DNA from 3 places in the Brevibacterium sp. BDJS002 genome. Region 1 is predicted to be linked to each of the others. Evidence: riboswitches for the same ligand, from Rfam matches in the RefSeq annotation. Region 1 holds a riboswitch; each other region holds the start of a gene.
What was found. Region 1 has a riboswitch for thiamine pyrophosphate ahead of thiO (glycine oxidase ThiO). Riboswitches for the same ligand answer to the same signal wherever they lie in the genome.

Region 1 (4,774 bases):
GACGTGGCATGATGAATGGGATGTCTCAAGCGCTCGTGTGGTATGTCAGCTATGGGTCGAACATGCATCGTGACAGGCTCGCCTGTTACCTGCAGGGCGGCCGTCCTCCAGGTGCACTCGTCACCTATCCCGGCGCGAGGAACACCGATCCGCCTCTAGCGGAAATGGGCATCGAACTTCCCGGATCCATCTACTTCGCCGGCAGCTCCACCGTGTGGGGCGGCGGAATGGCCTTCTATGACCATCAGGTCCCAGGCCCCACACCGGCAAAGGCGTATCTCATCACCGCCGAGCAGTTCGCCGATGTCGCCGATCAGGAGATGAACCGCCCACCGTCATCCACGAATCCGCTGGAGACTTTGGCCAGCGAACTTCCCGTCGACTCCGCCCATTCGGTGGGACCGGGCAAGTACGAGACGCTCCTCGTCCTCGACCGCAAGGGCTCGATCCCGCTGGTGACGTTTACGGCCCCGCACGGATCCGAGGCAGTCCCCCACACCGTTCCCAACGAACCGTATCTGACGATGCTGCGCCTCGGCGCAGAGGAGGTCAGGTCCGTGACGACGCTCAGTTCAGCCTCGGAGCTCAACTTTGAATCGGAGCTCAGTTCAGCGTCGGAGCTCAGCTCTGCCGCAGCGACTCCCCAGCCCGCAGCTGCACGAGTGTGAGGTCGAGCAGCGGCGTCGCCACAGACAGATCCGCTGCCGTTCTCGCAAGGTGTCCGAGGATGTGCTCGGTTTCGCTGGGCAGGCCCGAAGTCACGTCACGGTAGAGCGATGAGGTGAACGACGAGCCCTCGGCGGTGAGCATGGACAAGGTCATCTCCCTGGCCTTGGCCGAGACCGGGTGTCCGCCCGCAGCCGCGACGGCCTCGAGCTCGTCGACGATCCGAACAATGTGCGCATGCCCTCCGGCCGCCATGATCGCCCCGACGGGTGCCCGGAACAGGCAGGTGACGACCCCGGCTGCGGCGATGAAGATCCACTTCTCCCACAGGGCGTCGGTGATGTTGTCCAGAATCTGCAACTTAAAGCCGGGAACATCGAGGGCCTGGGCGATGGAATCCGGGACGCCCGTTCCGTCGAGATCGCCGATGGTCATAACGGCGAGGTCCGTCATCTGGTGGACGGCACCGTCCATGATCGTCCCGACGATCTTGACCAGACCGCCCAGCACCTGGCCGGGGAACTCCTCGACCAATCGCTCGATCTGAGCCATGCCGTTGAGGAACGGAATGATGAGGGTGTCCTCCCCCACTGCGGGTCTGATGTCGTCGATGATCGACTCCAGACCGTTGGCCTTGACCGCGACGATCACCAGGTCGAAAGACGTCGAACTCGAGCCGTTGGCAGTGGCGAGTTCGGCTGCGGTGAGGACGGGGATGTGGTTCGTCCGGTCCTCCCCGGGTGCAACGAATCGCAGACCGTTGGCCCTCATCGTCTGTGCTCGGGCCTCGCGGACGAAGAATGTGACATCGCGTCCTGCTTCGAACAGGCGGGTGCCGAACGCTCCGCCGGTTGCGCCGGCTCCGGCAATGAGTATCTTCACTGTGTGCTCTCCCATGTCAGATGGATTCCGTGGCGTTTGCGTTGTGCGCTGTCACAATGCCTGTTTGAGTTCCGTAGCTGCCGCCGCGGGGTCATCTGCTGCGGTCACTGCGCGGACGACGACGATGCGCTGTGCTCCGGTGGCCTGGACTTCCGCCTGCCGCTCACCAGCGGAGATCCCACCGATTGCAAACCAGGGTTTGGCTGCGGTGGTGGCGAGCGCACGCAGGGGTTCGACTCCGATGGCGGCCCGGCCGGGTTTGGTGGGGGTCTCCCACACGGGGCCGAGACAGAAATAGTCGATCTCGGGGTCCGCCTCGGCGGCGTGGGCCTGTTCGATGGAGTGTGTCGAGCGGCCCAGGATCACGTCGGGGCCGAGGACCGTGCGTGCCTGTTCGCTGGTGAGGTCGCCCTGGCCGATGTGGAAGACGTCGGCGCCGACGAGGAGGGCCACATCGGCACGGTCGTTGACGGAGAACAGCTTCCCGTGACGGTGGGCTGCCTCCCTGAGGACTTCGAGTGCTTCGATCTCAGCGCGGGCTTCGAGGCCCTTGTCGCGCAGCTGGATGATGTCGACGCCACCGGCATAGGCGGCATCAAGGAACTCGGGGAGATCGCCCTGCGCGCTGCGGGAATCGGTGCAGACATAGAGCCTGGACGCGTGAAGCCGGTCCAGTCGTGCGGCTCTGTCTGTGTCGTGGACTGCGGCGTCCATTGTCATATCTGCGGCCATGCTCCTAGAGTAGAGGAGTTCGCGGGAGCCTCATAAAGGGGGCTGAGAGGGCTTTGTGCCGACCGTTCAACCTGATGCGGATCATGCCGCCGGAGGGAGAAGCACGTGCACGTCATTGTTGTGGGGGCCGGGATCATCGGCTTGTCCACTGCCTGGAATCTGCGCCGTCGCGGCGTCAGCGTCACCATCATCGATCCGGCTCCCGCCATGGGTGCCTCCCATGCTGCGGCGGGGATGCTGGCTCCGGCCGCCGAGGTGGTGTGGGGGCAGTCTCCCCTGTACCCGCTGATGCGTGCCTCAGCAGACCTGTACCCGGACTTCGCCGCCGAGCTGGCTGCCGCGTCTGGCCATGATCTGGGGTATTCGAGCGCCGAGACCTTTGTGTGTGCCGGTGACCGGGCCGATCTCGCCTCTCTGCGCGAACTCATCGACCTGCAGCGCGCAGCCGGTTTCGACGTCTCCCTCGTTCCCGGGTCAAGAGCCAGGGATCTGGAACCGGCGCTCTCACCCGGGGTATGCGGTGCGGTCACCATTCCCGGGGATCATTCGATCGATCCCCGTCGACTCACTGGTGCACTGCTGGCCGTCCTCGGTGACTCCGTTGTCCGTGCCCGAGTGACCGGTCTGCTCTCTCAGGCGGATCGGACCGTCGGTGTCGAACTCGAGGATGGGACGAGACTGCAGGCCGATCAGGTCGTCGTGGCCGCGGGCGGTTCCTGCAACGACATCTCCGGAGTTCCCGCGCTGCCCCTGCGCCAGGTATGGGGCGAGGTGATCAGACTGCGGGCGCCCGAGACTCTGACCCCGCTTCTCACACGCACGATCCGTGGGCTGGTCAAAGGTCGGCCCGTCTACGTTGTGCCTCGTCCCGACGGTGAACTCGTCCTCGGTGCCACGAGTCGTGAGGACGGTCGGTCCGGGATCAACGCCGGAGGCGTCCACCAGCTGCTGCGCGACGCCGAACGTCTCGTCCCTGCAATCCTCGAGGCCGAGATCACCGACATCACCACCCGCGCCAGGCCGGGCTCACCCGATGACGTGCCGATCATCGGGCGCATCGATCCCGGCTGTGTGGTGTCCACCGGCTTCTTCCGACATGGCATCCTCCTCGCTCCTCTGGGGGCGAACCTCACCGCCGACCTCGCGCGCGAGACCGGAACCCTGACGAGACCGACGGAGACACTCGCCGCGGTGACGCCCGACCGATTCGCCGAAGCCGCTCATGCTCAGCACCTCCAGACCACACCGACCGAAATGTTTCAGCAACCGACAGGGAGTCAACTGTGACCGACACGATCAGCATCACGCTCAACGGCGAGCGCCATGAACTCGCCCGTCCCACCACGGCCAGGGACCTCGTCTCCGGTCTCGTTGACAAGGACATCACCGTCGATGGCACACCCGTCGACGGCAGTCGTCTGGGCATAGCGCTCGCCGTTGACGGTGAAGTGATCAGGCGCGGGAAGTGGTCTGACTTCACCTTGGCCGAGGGGCACAGTGTCGACATCGTCACCGCTGTGCAGGGAGGCTGACATGAGTTGGAACGTCGACGAGGTGACCCTGAACTCCCGACTGGTCATGGGCACCGGGGGTGCCAGTTCGCTGAGCATCCTCGAACAGGCTCTGGAAGCCTCGGGCACCGAACTGACCACGGTGGCGCTGCGCCGCTATGACGGGACGGCCCGGGACTCGGTGTTCGCCATGCTCAACAGCATGGGCATCCGCATCCTGCCCAACACTGCCGGATGCTATACGGCCCGTGATGCTGTGCTGACTGCCCAGCTGGCCCGGGAGGCACTCGAGACGAACTGGGTGAAGCTCGAGGTCATCGCCGATGAGGAGACTCTGCTGCCGGATCCGGTTGAGCTGTTCAGGGCCGCGGAGGAACTCGTCCTCGACGGGTTTACGGTCTTCGCCTATACGAACGATGATCCGGCGTTGGCTAAGAGGCTCGAGGACGCCGGTGTCGCCGTGGTGATGCCGGCCGGTGCTCCGATCGGCAGCGGATTGGGCATCCTCAACCCCCACAACATCGAGACGATCGTCAACCGTGCCCAGGTGCCGGTGATCCTTGATGCCGGCATCGGCACCGCCTCCGATGCGGCCCTGGCGATGGAGCTCGGCTGCACCGCGGTCCTGTTGGCATCGGCTGTGACTCGGGCACATGATGCGACCGCCATGGCCCGAGCGATGTCCCTGGCCGTTGAGTCCGGTCATCTGGCTGCCCACGCTGGCCGGATTCCGAAGCGTCCGTTGGCCCTGGCCTCGTCGACCTTCGAGGGGATGGTGACTCCGGCATGAGCACCGCGAGCAATCCGGGTCCACTGGTCGCACCGACCGATTCTCTGAGCCCACGGGAACTCGAACGCTACGCCAGGCATCTGAGCCTGCCGGGGATCGGCATCGAGGGGCAGCGGCGACTGCGGGCCGCCTCGGTGCTGGTCATCGGTGCGGGCGGACTGGGAGCACCGGTCCTGCACTACCTGGCCGCGGC
Region 2 (4,774 bases), 610 kb from region 1:
ACGCCCGGACCGTGGTCGTGGGAGCCAGAGGCCGGGGCGGATTCATGGGCCGAATTCTCGGCTCGGTGTCTACGGCACTGTCCGCCCATTCCCACTGCCCGACGATCGTCGTCCCGGACCACCGCACGGAGCCGGACGGTGCGCGCGTGGTCGTCGCAGTCGACGGCTCAGACGCTGGGCGACTGGCGATGTTCACCGCTGCCGAAGTCGCCAACTCGCGAAATGCCGCACTCGACATCGTCTCCGTCCTCCCGGCCGGAGACGAGTGGCTCTACTGGTACCCCGAACTCGAGCTGAGCGCCGAGGTCTCCGGACGAAGGAAGAAGCAACTCGAGACAGCGCTCGAGGCCGAAGTCGCGGCAGTGGCCCAGCAGTTCCCCGACCTGCTGGTGAGTGCCGAGGTGCCCATCGGCGACCCTGTCGAGGAACTCCTCGAAGCCACGAAGACCGCACAGCTGACCGTCCTCGGCACTCGCGGGCGAGGAGCAGTCAGAAGTGCACTTCTGGGTTCGGTGTCACGCGGAGTCCTCCATCATGCCGATGGCCCGGTCATGGTCGTTCCGAGCTGAGCCGAGCGCGTCAGCGCAGAGTGGCTCAGCGCCGGCTGCGTCAGCGCAGGCTGCGGCGACGTTTGGACACGAGCAGCAGCACGGCCCCGATGATGACTGCGCCCGCACCGAGGCCGATCGGCAGTCCGAGCTGAGTACCGGTGCGCGGCAGATCGCCGCCGTCCGCAGCTGAATCTGAGTTCGCCGAGGTTGTGCCGGAGTCGGCGGGGGCAGCGGAGGCGGCGTTCGCGTCTGCGCCGTCGGATTCGGTTGTGCCGTCGTTGTCAGTCGTACCTTCAGCCTCAGTCGTGCCGTCGTTGTCAGTCGTGCCGGCAGTCGCAGCGTCAGAATCGGCACGTTCCGAGTCCGAGTCCGAGTCGGACTCAGCTCCGTCCGAGCTGGTGCCCGCATCCGCACTGTTCGAGCCGTCGCTTGAATCAGTGCCGTCGGCCTCCGGTGACGCGCCGTCGGCTTCAGCTGACACGCTGTCCGCTTCGGCTGAAGCACCATCCGCGTCCGCCGAAGCACTGTCGGCGTCTGCCGAGGAACCGTCGGAGCTTGCTGCAGCGTCTTCTGCGTCAGCGTCTGCTCCGGCGTCGGTTCCCGGCTCGGGTGCGTCATCGCCGGAGCGGGTGATCTCGACATCGTCGATCTTCTCGGACGCCGCCTGTGCTTCAGCCTGCTGCGCGCCTTCTGCTGGGACCTCGTAGGTCGTCGCGCGCAGCGCTTCGTCGCTGACCCGCACTCGGGTGAAGGCCGGGATGTCGTTGTGGACGCTCTTGGCCTCCCAATCCAGACCCGGAACATAGTCGTAGAATTTCGATCCCGAGGACGAGGTCAGAGTCAGGTACATCGTCTGCCCTTCCTCCTTCTCCTGCTCGAGACCGGCATCGGAAGACTCGACCTTCTTGCCTTCGGCATCCATGAGGAAGGTCCGGTTGTAGATGTGGTCGTGACCGGACACCACGAGATCGATGTCGTTGCGCGCAGCCACCGGTGGAATCGCCTCACGCAGCCGCTTCACGTCGAGGTCGCTGTTGTGGGTCGCGGTCGAATAGATGGAATGGTGGAACCCGAGGACCGTCCAGCGCGCCTCGTCCCCGTGCTCGGCCACGACCTCATCGATGAACTCCGCATGCTCGTCGGTGTCGGAGTCATTCGAGTTGATATTGATGAACAGAACCCCCGAATCGATGAACCAGTAGTCACCGCCGGACGCAACGAGTCCGCCTTCACCGTGGTCGCTGCTCACGTTCGGGCGGTTGAAGTGCTGCTCATAGGACTTCGAAGCGACATCATGGTTGCCGATCGTCGTCGCCTGCGGAACTTCCTGAGTCGCCTCCGGAGCCAGGTACTGCTCGTACTGCCCCTGGTCACCTGCTGAGTTCACCTGATCGCCCAGAGAGAAGAAGAACCGCGGATCCTGCGCGGTCTCCAGCCCCGAGTTCAAGGTCCTGTCCCAACCAGTCGCGTCATCAGGCTGCCCGCCGCCGGCACCGACCTGCGGGTCACCGAAGACAAGGAATTCGCTGTCGCCGCCGGAACCACCCGTGTCGAACTGCGCCACGGCTGAGTAGCCATCCTCTTCGCTGCCGACCTGGTAGGAGTATTCGGTGTCCGGCTCCAGACCGGTCATGCTCGCATGATTGTAGTGGCGCTTGAGATCGGTCGACAGGCCCGAGTCGCTGGTCTCGGCGCTATGGGCATCCTCGGGCAGAGCCGAGCCCTCAAGCTCCGAGGTTTTAGCCCAGCGGACCTCGCCCTCACCGGAGTTCTCGCTCATCCATGACAGGTTGCGAGCGCTCTCATCCGCCCCGACCTGCAGCACCACATCGGAGATCGCGGACTCCTCGTCCGCCTCTGGCTGCGTCGAGGGCGAGGTCGAGGGCGATTGCGTGGGCTCGGCAGGTGTGAGCCCGGCATGCGCAGGGACAGGTACTGCGACGAGAGCCGCCAGCAGTGCCGAAACGGACAGAATACTCATCGGAGATCTCAGGTGTTGTGCTTTCACCCGAATATTCCTACCCGTCGGTAATGAAAGCTCCGCCGCCGACGTGCGACCGCCGAGTCAACGGCAGGTGAACTTTCCGTAACGAGCTCTGCGCGTCGACTGGGGTACAGTGGTTCTCACGACAGGGGAGCGCCGAAAGGGGCGCTGAGAGTGCAGATGAAGCTGCAGACCCTCGAACCTGATGCGGCTAGCACCGCCGAAGGAAGTCGAGACTCTTCTACCCCTCCTTGATATGAGGAGGCACTATGCCAGAAATGACTGCGCCGGATTCCGCTGTGAAGACCGCGCCCCACTATTCCCAGGTACCGGCGACGAAGCAGTGGCGGGTCGTCGACTACGTTGTCACCGCCGTGCTGGGAATCGGCGTCGGACTCATCTTCTGGGTCCTGGCCCTGAGCTGGAAGGTCCTCGAACTCGGGTTCCAGGCCTTCCCTCCATCGATCGGCCTCATCGCCGGCCTCTGGGTCCTCGCCGGCCCTCTGGCCGGTGCCATTATCCGCAAACCCGGTGCCGCTCTGCTGTGCGAAATGATCGCCGCCATCGTCGAGGCGGTGCTGGGCTCTCACTTCGGAGCCACCGTTCTGCTCTCCGGACTCATCCAAGGCCTCGGCGCCGAACTCATCTTCGCGGCCTTCGGCTATCGCAGGTTCACCCTGTGGGTCACGAGCTTGGCCGGGCTGCTGGCCGCCGCGTTCATGTCCGTGAGCGAGAACATCATGTACAACGCCGAATGGCAGTTCGGCTACCAGGCTGCCTATGCCGTGTGCGCGATCATCTCCGGCATCGTCATCTCCGGCATCGGCGCCTGGTTCGCCTACCGGGCGATCGCGAAGACCGGGGCCCTGAGCGCCTTCGCCTCCGGCCGAGCGCGCTGATGGCCCTGCCGATTCGCGCCCGCGGGTTCTCGTGGCGCCATGCCGACCGTGATGAACCCGCGGTCGGTCCCCTCGATCTGGACATCGCAGCAGGTGAGAAGGTGCTTCTGCTCGGCCCGTCCGGGGCAGGTAAGACCACCCTCCTGCATGCGACCGCCGGAGTTCTGCCTGCCGAGTCGGGTGAGGCAGATGGTCAGCTTCTCATCGGTGACCGTCCACCGGATCCGCGCCGAGGTGAGACCGGGCTGGTCCTCCAGGACCCCGATTCGCAGGTGATCTTCTCCCGGGTCGGTGATGATGTCGCCTTCGGCATGGAGAATCTGGGCCTGCCCGCCGACGTCATCGCCGCTCGCATTCCAACTTCCCTTGCGGCAATGGGCCTGGGTCTCCCCCACGACCATCCCACCGCTGCACTGTCCGGAGGACAGAAGCAGCGTCTGGCGCTGGCAGGAATCCACGCGATGGCACCGCAGGTGATCATCCTCGATGAGCCGACGGCCAATATCGATCCGGACTCCGCCGCCTCCGTTCGGGATGCTGTCCTCGAGACCCAGGCGGCTACCTCGGCGACGATGGTCATCGTCGAACACCGGGTCGGACTGTGGCTCGATCACGTGGACACCGTGATCGTCCTCGGCCCAGCGGGCCTGCTTGCCCAGGGTCCGCCGAGGTCGGTCTTCGGTGATCCTGCGCTCGCCGAGGTGCTGGTTGAGTGTGGGATCTGGGTGCCGGAGACGGCCGGACCCTCCAACCCTGCGGTGCAGCCTGGTGCGGAACCGCTCCCCCACCCCGACGGCGAGGTCGTGCTGACGACTGAGTGCCTCAGTGTGGCTCGCCCCGGCGCGAAGGTTCCCGCGGCGACCGGCCTCGATCTGTCCGTTCGGTCCGGTGAGGCCCTGGGCATCGTCGGCGCCAACGGGGCCGGCAAGTCGACCTTGGCGCTGACCCTGGCCGGCCTCATCCGGGAATTCGAGGGAGAGGTGAGAGCTGTCGGTAATCTGCGGGATGGTGCCAAGCATGCCCGACCCTTCCGGTGGCCCTCAGCGTTTCTGGCTCCTCGCATCGGGATGGTGTTCCAGGAACCCGAACATCAGTTCCTGCGCTCGAGTGTGACCGAGGAGCTGGCCTTGGGACCGCGGCTGGCCGGATGGTCGAGTGCCGAGGTCGACGATCGCGTCGCCGAACTCCTCGAGGTGCTGGGACTTGAGAAGCTCGCCGAGGCCCATCCACAGGGCCTCTCGGGCGGTGAGAAGCGTCGCCTGTCGGTGGCTGCCATGATGGCGCCGCGGCCGCAGGTGCTCGTCGTCGACGAACCGACGTTCGGCCAGGATGCCCTGACC
Region 3 (4,774 bases), 1.4 Mb from region 1:
CCTGCTCCTCCCGGAGTCCAAGACCACCCGCTACGAATCGCTGGACAAGCCGAACTTCGAGAAGTACGTCGCCGAAGCCAACCCTGATGCGAAGGTCGAATACCGCAACGCCAACCAGGACGCGACGCAGCAGCAACAGCAGTTTGAGGCTGCGGTGACCGAAGGCGTCGACGCCATCGTGCTCGACCCGGTCGATGCCTCGGCAGTGTCTTCGGCCCTGTCGAAGGCTCAAGCCAAGAAGATCCCGGTCATCGCCTATGACCGCTTCTTCGAAGGTGCGGACTACTACACCTCGTTCGACAACAAGAAGATCGGCAACCTGCAGGGCCAGGCCGTCCTCGACGGGCTCAAGGCCGAGGACAAAGACCCGAAGTCGGGACCGGTGTGGATGGTCAACGGAGATCCGAAGGACCCGAACGCCGCTGACTTCAAGGCCGGCGCCGAGGAGACCCTGAAGAAGGCCGGCGTCGACATCACCGAAAGCCATGACACCCTCGATTGGAACCCGGACGATGCCCGTCAGTGGGTCGAAGGCCAGCTGCAGAGTGCGGACAAAGAGCCGATCGCCATCTACTCAGCCAATGATGGAACTGCCGGTGGTGTCCTCGCCGCCACCAAGAAGGCCAAGGTGAAGCCGGTCGTCACCGGACAGGACGCTGAGGTCGACGGACTGCAGAACATCCTCAGGGGTGACCAGTACGCCACGATCTACAAGTCGATCCCACCACAGGCGGAGTTCGCTGCGAAGGCAGCCGTCGCCCTGGCCGGAGGCGAGGAGCCGAAGGCTGGAACAACCTACAAGGACACTCCGACGGACTTCGTCGAAGCCAAGGTCGTCACAACGGACACCGTCAAGGACATCGTCGGTGATCAGATCAAGGCGGAAGACATCTGCACCAAAGACGTGAAGAAGCTCTGCGAAGACGCCGGCGTCAAGTAGAAATCGGCGAGTAGGAACATATGAATTCTCAACCCACTGATCCGGCGCCCGCGAACTCGCGGGTGCCGGAGACCGGAGCCGAACCAGTCCTCGAGCTGCGCGGGATCAACAAACGATTCGGTGCGGTCCAGGCACTGACCGATATCAACCTGACCATCGGCCGCGGCGAAGTCGTCGGACTCGTCGGCGACAACGGCGCGGGCAAATCCACCCTGGTCAAGGTCATCGCCGGAGTCCACGGCGCCGACGAAGGTGAGATCATCCTGGGCGGGCGGTCCCAGAAATTCGCGGCGCCGAAGGACGCGCAGAAGGCGGGAGTCGCGACAGTCTTCCAGGACCTCTCGCTGTGCGAGAACCTCGACGTCGTCGCCAACCTGTTCCTCGGCCACGAGAAGACCCGCGGCGGTGTTCTCGACGAGGTCACCATGGAGGCCAAATCCTGGGAGCTGCTGCGCAGCCTCTCGGCCAAGATCCCCAGCGTGAGGGTGCCGATCGCGGCTCTCTCCGGCGGACAACGTCAGACGGTCGCGATTGCCAGGTCCCTCCTCGGCGAACCATCGATCGTGATGTTGGACGAGCCGACGGCGGCGCTCGGTGTGGCACAGACCGCCGAGGTGCTCAACCTCATCGAGCGCCTGCGAGAACGCGACCTCGGAGTGCTTTTGGTCAGCCACAACATGGCCGATGTGCAGGCCGTGTGCGACCGCGTCCACGTTCTGCGCTTGGGCAAGGATGCCGGTGACTTCCCCGGTGACGAGCGCACGGACGTGCTGGTCGCCGCGATCACGGGAGCCAACGACAATGTCGTGACTCAGCGAGCGACCCGGAGGGGTGAGCGCCGATGACCCGCAACTCGTTCATCACCGACGAACGCATTTCGAGCGAGGGGTTCTTCGCGACATTCGTGCGTCGAGTCAAGGAGGGCCAGCTCGGCTCATTTCCGGTGATTCTGGCGCTCATCGTCATCGTCATCGTCTTCCAATCGGCGAACAGCAAGTTCATCTCACCGGCCAACCTGGTCAACCTGTCCACGCAGGTCGCGTTCCTCGCGATCCTGGCGTTGGGCATCAACCTGATCCTGCTCCTCGGCGAGATCGACCTGTCGCTGGCGCAATTGGGTGGGCTCTCCGCCTCACTGCTGGGTGTGTTGGTGGTCAGGCAAGGGGTTCCGCCTCTGATCGCACTGGTCATCATGCTGGTATTGGGTCTCGTCGTCGGCGCGATCCAGGGCTGGTTCTTCGCGGTGGTCGGGATACCGGCCTTCGTGGTCACTTTGGCAGGGTTGCTGGCGTTCACCGGGCTGACGTTGACCACTCTGGGCGTGCAGAAGAACCTGTCGATGGCCGACACCTTCGCCTTCGACTTTGCGAGCTTCTACTTCCCGGCGATCTGGGCCTACGTATTCGGGGCAGTCGCCGTCATCGGCTTCGGTGCGGGGATCATCTACTCGAAGCTGCGCCGTCACAACGAGGGACTCGACAGTCCCAGTTGGACCTCGGTGATCGTGCGCATTGCCATCCTCACCGTCGTCGTGTTCGGGTTCCTCATCCTGGTCAACCAGGACTTCGGTCTGGCGATGCCGTTCTTCCTCATGATCGTCATCGCGATCGTCATCGATCTGGTGCTGCGCAAGACCAAGTACGGGCGCTCGATCTACGCGGTCGGCGGCAAGGTCGAAGCCGCCAGACGTGCGGGCATTCGGGTGACTTGGGTGCGCATCAGCGTGTTCATGGCCGCCGGTGTGCTGGCCGCATTGTTCGGCTTCATCAAGACCGGTGTGACGACCAACGCGGGATCGACGCTGGTGAGCACACAGGACCTGCTCAACGCGATCGCCGCAGCGGTCATCGGGGGCACCTCGCTCTTCGGTGGTCGCGGTACAGCCTGGGCAGCCGTACTCGGTGCCCTGGTCGTCGGTGCGATCAACAACGGTCTCTACCTCATCGGCTTCAACTCCGATGCACAGCAGATCATCACCGCGCTCGTCCTGCTCACGGCCGTCGTCATCGACGCACTGAGCCGCCGCGGACAAAGGTACGTCGGACGGGGTTAGCGAACGTCGGGGTTAGCGAGGGTCACGGTTAGTGCCGGTCGCGGTTAGCGCCGGTCGCCCTCTCGCCAAGCAAGCTCATCGAGCGGACCACTGAGCGTCGAAAGTACCAGTTGCAACTGGTGCCCTCGATGATCAGTGGTCCGCTCGATGTGTTGGCATATAGGCGCCGAGGTGGGCCCGGGTTCCGGTTTGCCCTTCTCAGGTTTCCGCTCGCGCTCCTCAGCGTTGCCGCTTCGCCCAACTTCAGACGTGCTGATACAGTCGTGGGCAATGACATGGGGTGCCTGACGTTGATCGCGTGAGGCTGAGAGAACACCCATCGAACCTGATCTGGGCCATACTAGCGAAGGGATCGTCATGGTTGACTTCGACCTGCGTTCTGCCAATGCACGACTGCGTGCGAGCAATCCACTCATCCAATGCATCACGAACACCGTTGTGCAGCAATTCAGCGCCAACGTGCTCCTGGCCGTCGGTGCCGCCCCGGCGATGCTCGACCACGAGGCCGATGCCGCACAGTTCACGCGCATCTCCAGCGGACTGCTGGTCAACTTCGGCACCGCCACGAATCAGCAGTTCCTTGCCGCTGACGCCGCCATCGACGCAGCCAATGAAGACTCCAAGCCGTGGGTCCTCGACCCGGTGAGCATTGGGGCGGTCGACTTCCGGACCACACGAATCCGTCGCGCGGCGAACTCTTCACCCACTGCCATCCGTGGCAACGCCTCCGAGATCGCGGCACTGGCCGGAGTGGGCCTGGGTGGTCGGGGAGTGGACTCCACCGACGAGGTTGATGCGGTGATTCCGGCCGCGGCCGAACTGGCCAAGTCCACCGGAGCAATCGTTGCCGTCTCAGGTCCCAAGGACGCGATCGTCGCTCACTTCGACGGGGCCGACCATGTCGCCCGCCTCGATGGGGGACACTCCTTTATGCCGCTGGTCATCGGCACCGGATGCTCTCTCGGCGCAGTCACCGCCGCGTATCTCGTGGGCGCAACGACCGCCTCGGCGAGGTTCGAGGCCGTGGTCGCAGCCCACGCTCACTTCAAGGTCGCCGGTGAGACCGCCGCCGAGGGTGCACGCGGACCCGGCAGCTTCTCCGTGAACTTCCTCGATGCGCTGCACACGATCACGGGTGATGATCTGGCTGGGGTCCACGTCGAATCAGACAGGGTCGAATCAAGTGCGATCGACGCCGAGGCGATCGACGGAGCACAGTCATGAGCGCCTCGTCTCCCGAGGCGAACACCCGCCTGGCCGGAATCGACGCTCGGCTCTACCTCGTCACCGATTCGGCACAGTGCCGCGAAGCTGGACGCAGCGTCGCCGATACCGTCCGCGAGGCTGTGGGCGGGGGAGTGGGGATCGTGCAAGTCCGCGACAAGGACATCGACGACGATGCGTTCTACACGTTGACTCGTGAGGTCATCGCAGCCGTCGACAGCGTTCTGGTCGACACGAACCGTCGTGTCCCCATCGTCCTCAACGACCGAGTCGCGGTCGCCCAGCGACTCCTCGCCGAGGGAGTAGAAGTCCACATTCACGTCGGACAGTCCGACACCCCGGTCGAAGAAGTACGCGAACTCATCGGCCCAGAACCGCTGCTCGGGCTGTCGGCGGCCAACAGCACCGAATTCGTAGCCGCCCGGGAATCCGGCGTCGTCGACCTCGTCGGCATCGGGCCCGTCTACGACACCACGACGAAAACCGACGCACCCGACGGGATCGGGCCCGACCGCCTCGGCGAGCTTGTGGGTGAAGCGGGACTTCCCGCGGTTGCC

Region 2: another riboswitch for thiamine pyrophosphate. It lies ahead of PGC08_RS05530 (ECF transporter S component); the one in region 1 lies ahead of thiO (glycine oxidase ThiO).
Region 3: another riboswitch for thiamine pyrophosphate. It lies ahead of thiM (hydroxyethylthiazole kinase); the one in region 1 lies ahead of thiO (glycine oxidase ThiO).

Annotation. Positions count from the first base shown of each region.
Region 1 is NZ_CP116392.1:1,797,883-1,802,656, reverse strand. Features, by position in the region: gene PGC08_RS08410 (DedA family protein) at 1-12, shown strand, start outside; gene PGC08_RS08405 (histone deacetylase) at 21-668, shown strand; gene PGC08_RS08400 (2-dehydropantoate 2-reductase) at 622-1,548, opposite strand; gene thiE (thiamine phosphate synthase) at 1,600-2,268, opposite strand; TPP riboswitch at 2,292-2,395, shown strand; gene thiO (glycine oxidase ThiO) at 2,386-3,567, shown strand; gene thiS (sulfur carrier protein ThiS) at 3,564-3,812, shown strand; gene PGC08_RS08380 (thiazole synthase) at 3,814-4,581, shown strand; gene moeB (molybdopterin-synthase adenylyltransferase MoeB) at 4,578-4,774, shown strand, end outside.
Region 2 is NZ_CP116392.1:1,191,906-1,196,679, reverse strand. Features, by position in the region: gene PGC08_RS05540 (universal stress protein) at 1-569, shown strand, start outside; gene PGC08_RS05535 (FN3 domain-containing metallophosphoesterase family protein) at 610-2,532, opposite strand; TPP riboswitch at 2,673-2,781, shown strand; gene PGC08_RS05530 (ECF transporter S component) at 2,814-3,434, shown strand; gene PGC08_RS05525 (ABC transporter ATP-binding protein) at 3,434-4,774, shown strand, end outside.
Region 3 is NZ_CP116392.1:3,202,215-3,206,988, reverse strand. Features, by position in the region: gene PGC08_RS14955 (substrate-binding domain-containing protein) at 1-940, shown strand, start outside; gene PGC08_RS14950 (ATP-binding cassette domain-containing protein) at 961-1,785, shown strand; gene PGC08_RS14945 (sugar ABC transporter permease) at 1,782-2,993, shown strand; TPP riboswitch at 3,260-3,363, shown strand; gene thiM (hydroxyethylthiazole kinase) at 3,351-4,217, shown strand; gene thiE (thiamine phosphate synthase) at 4,214-4,774, shown strand, end outside.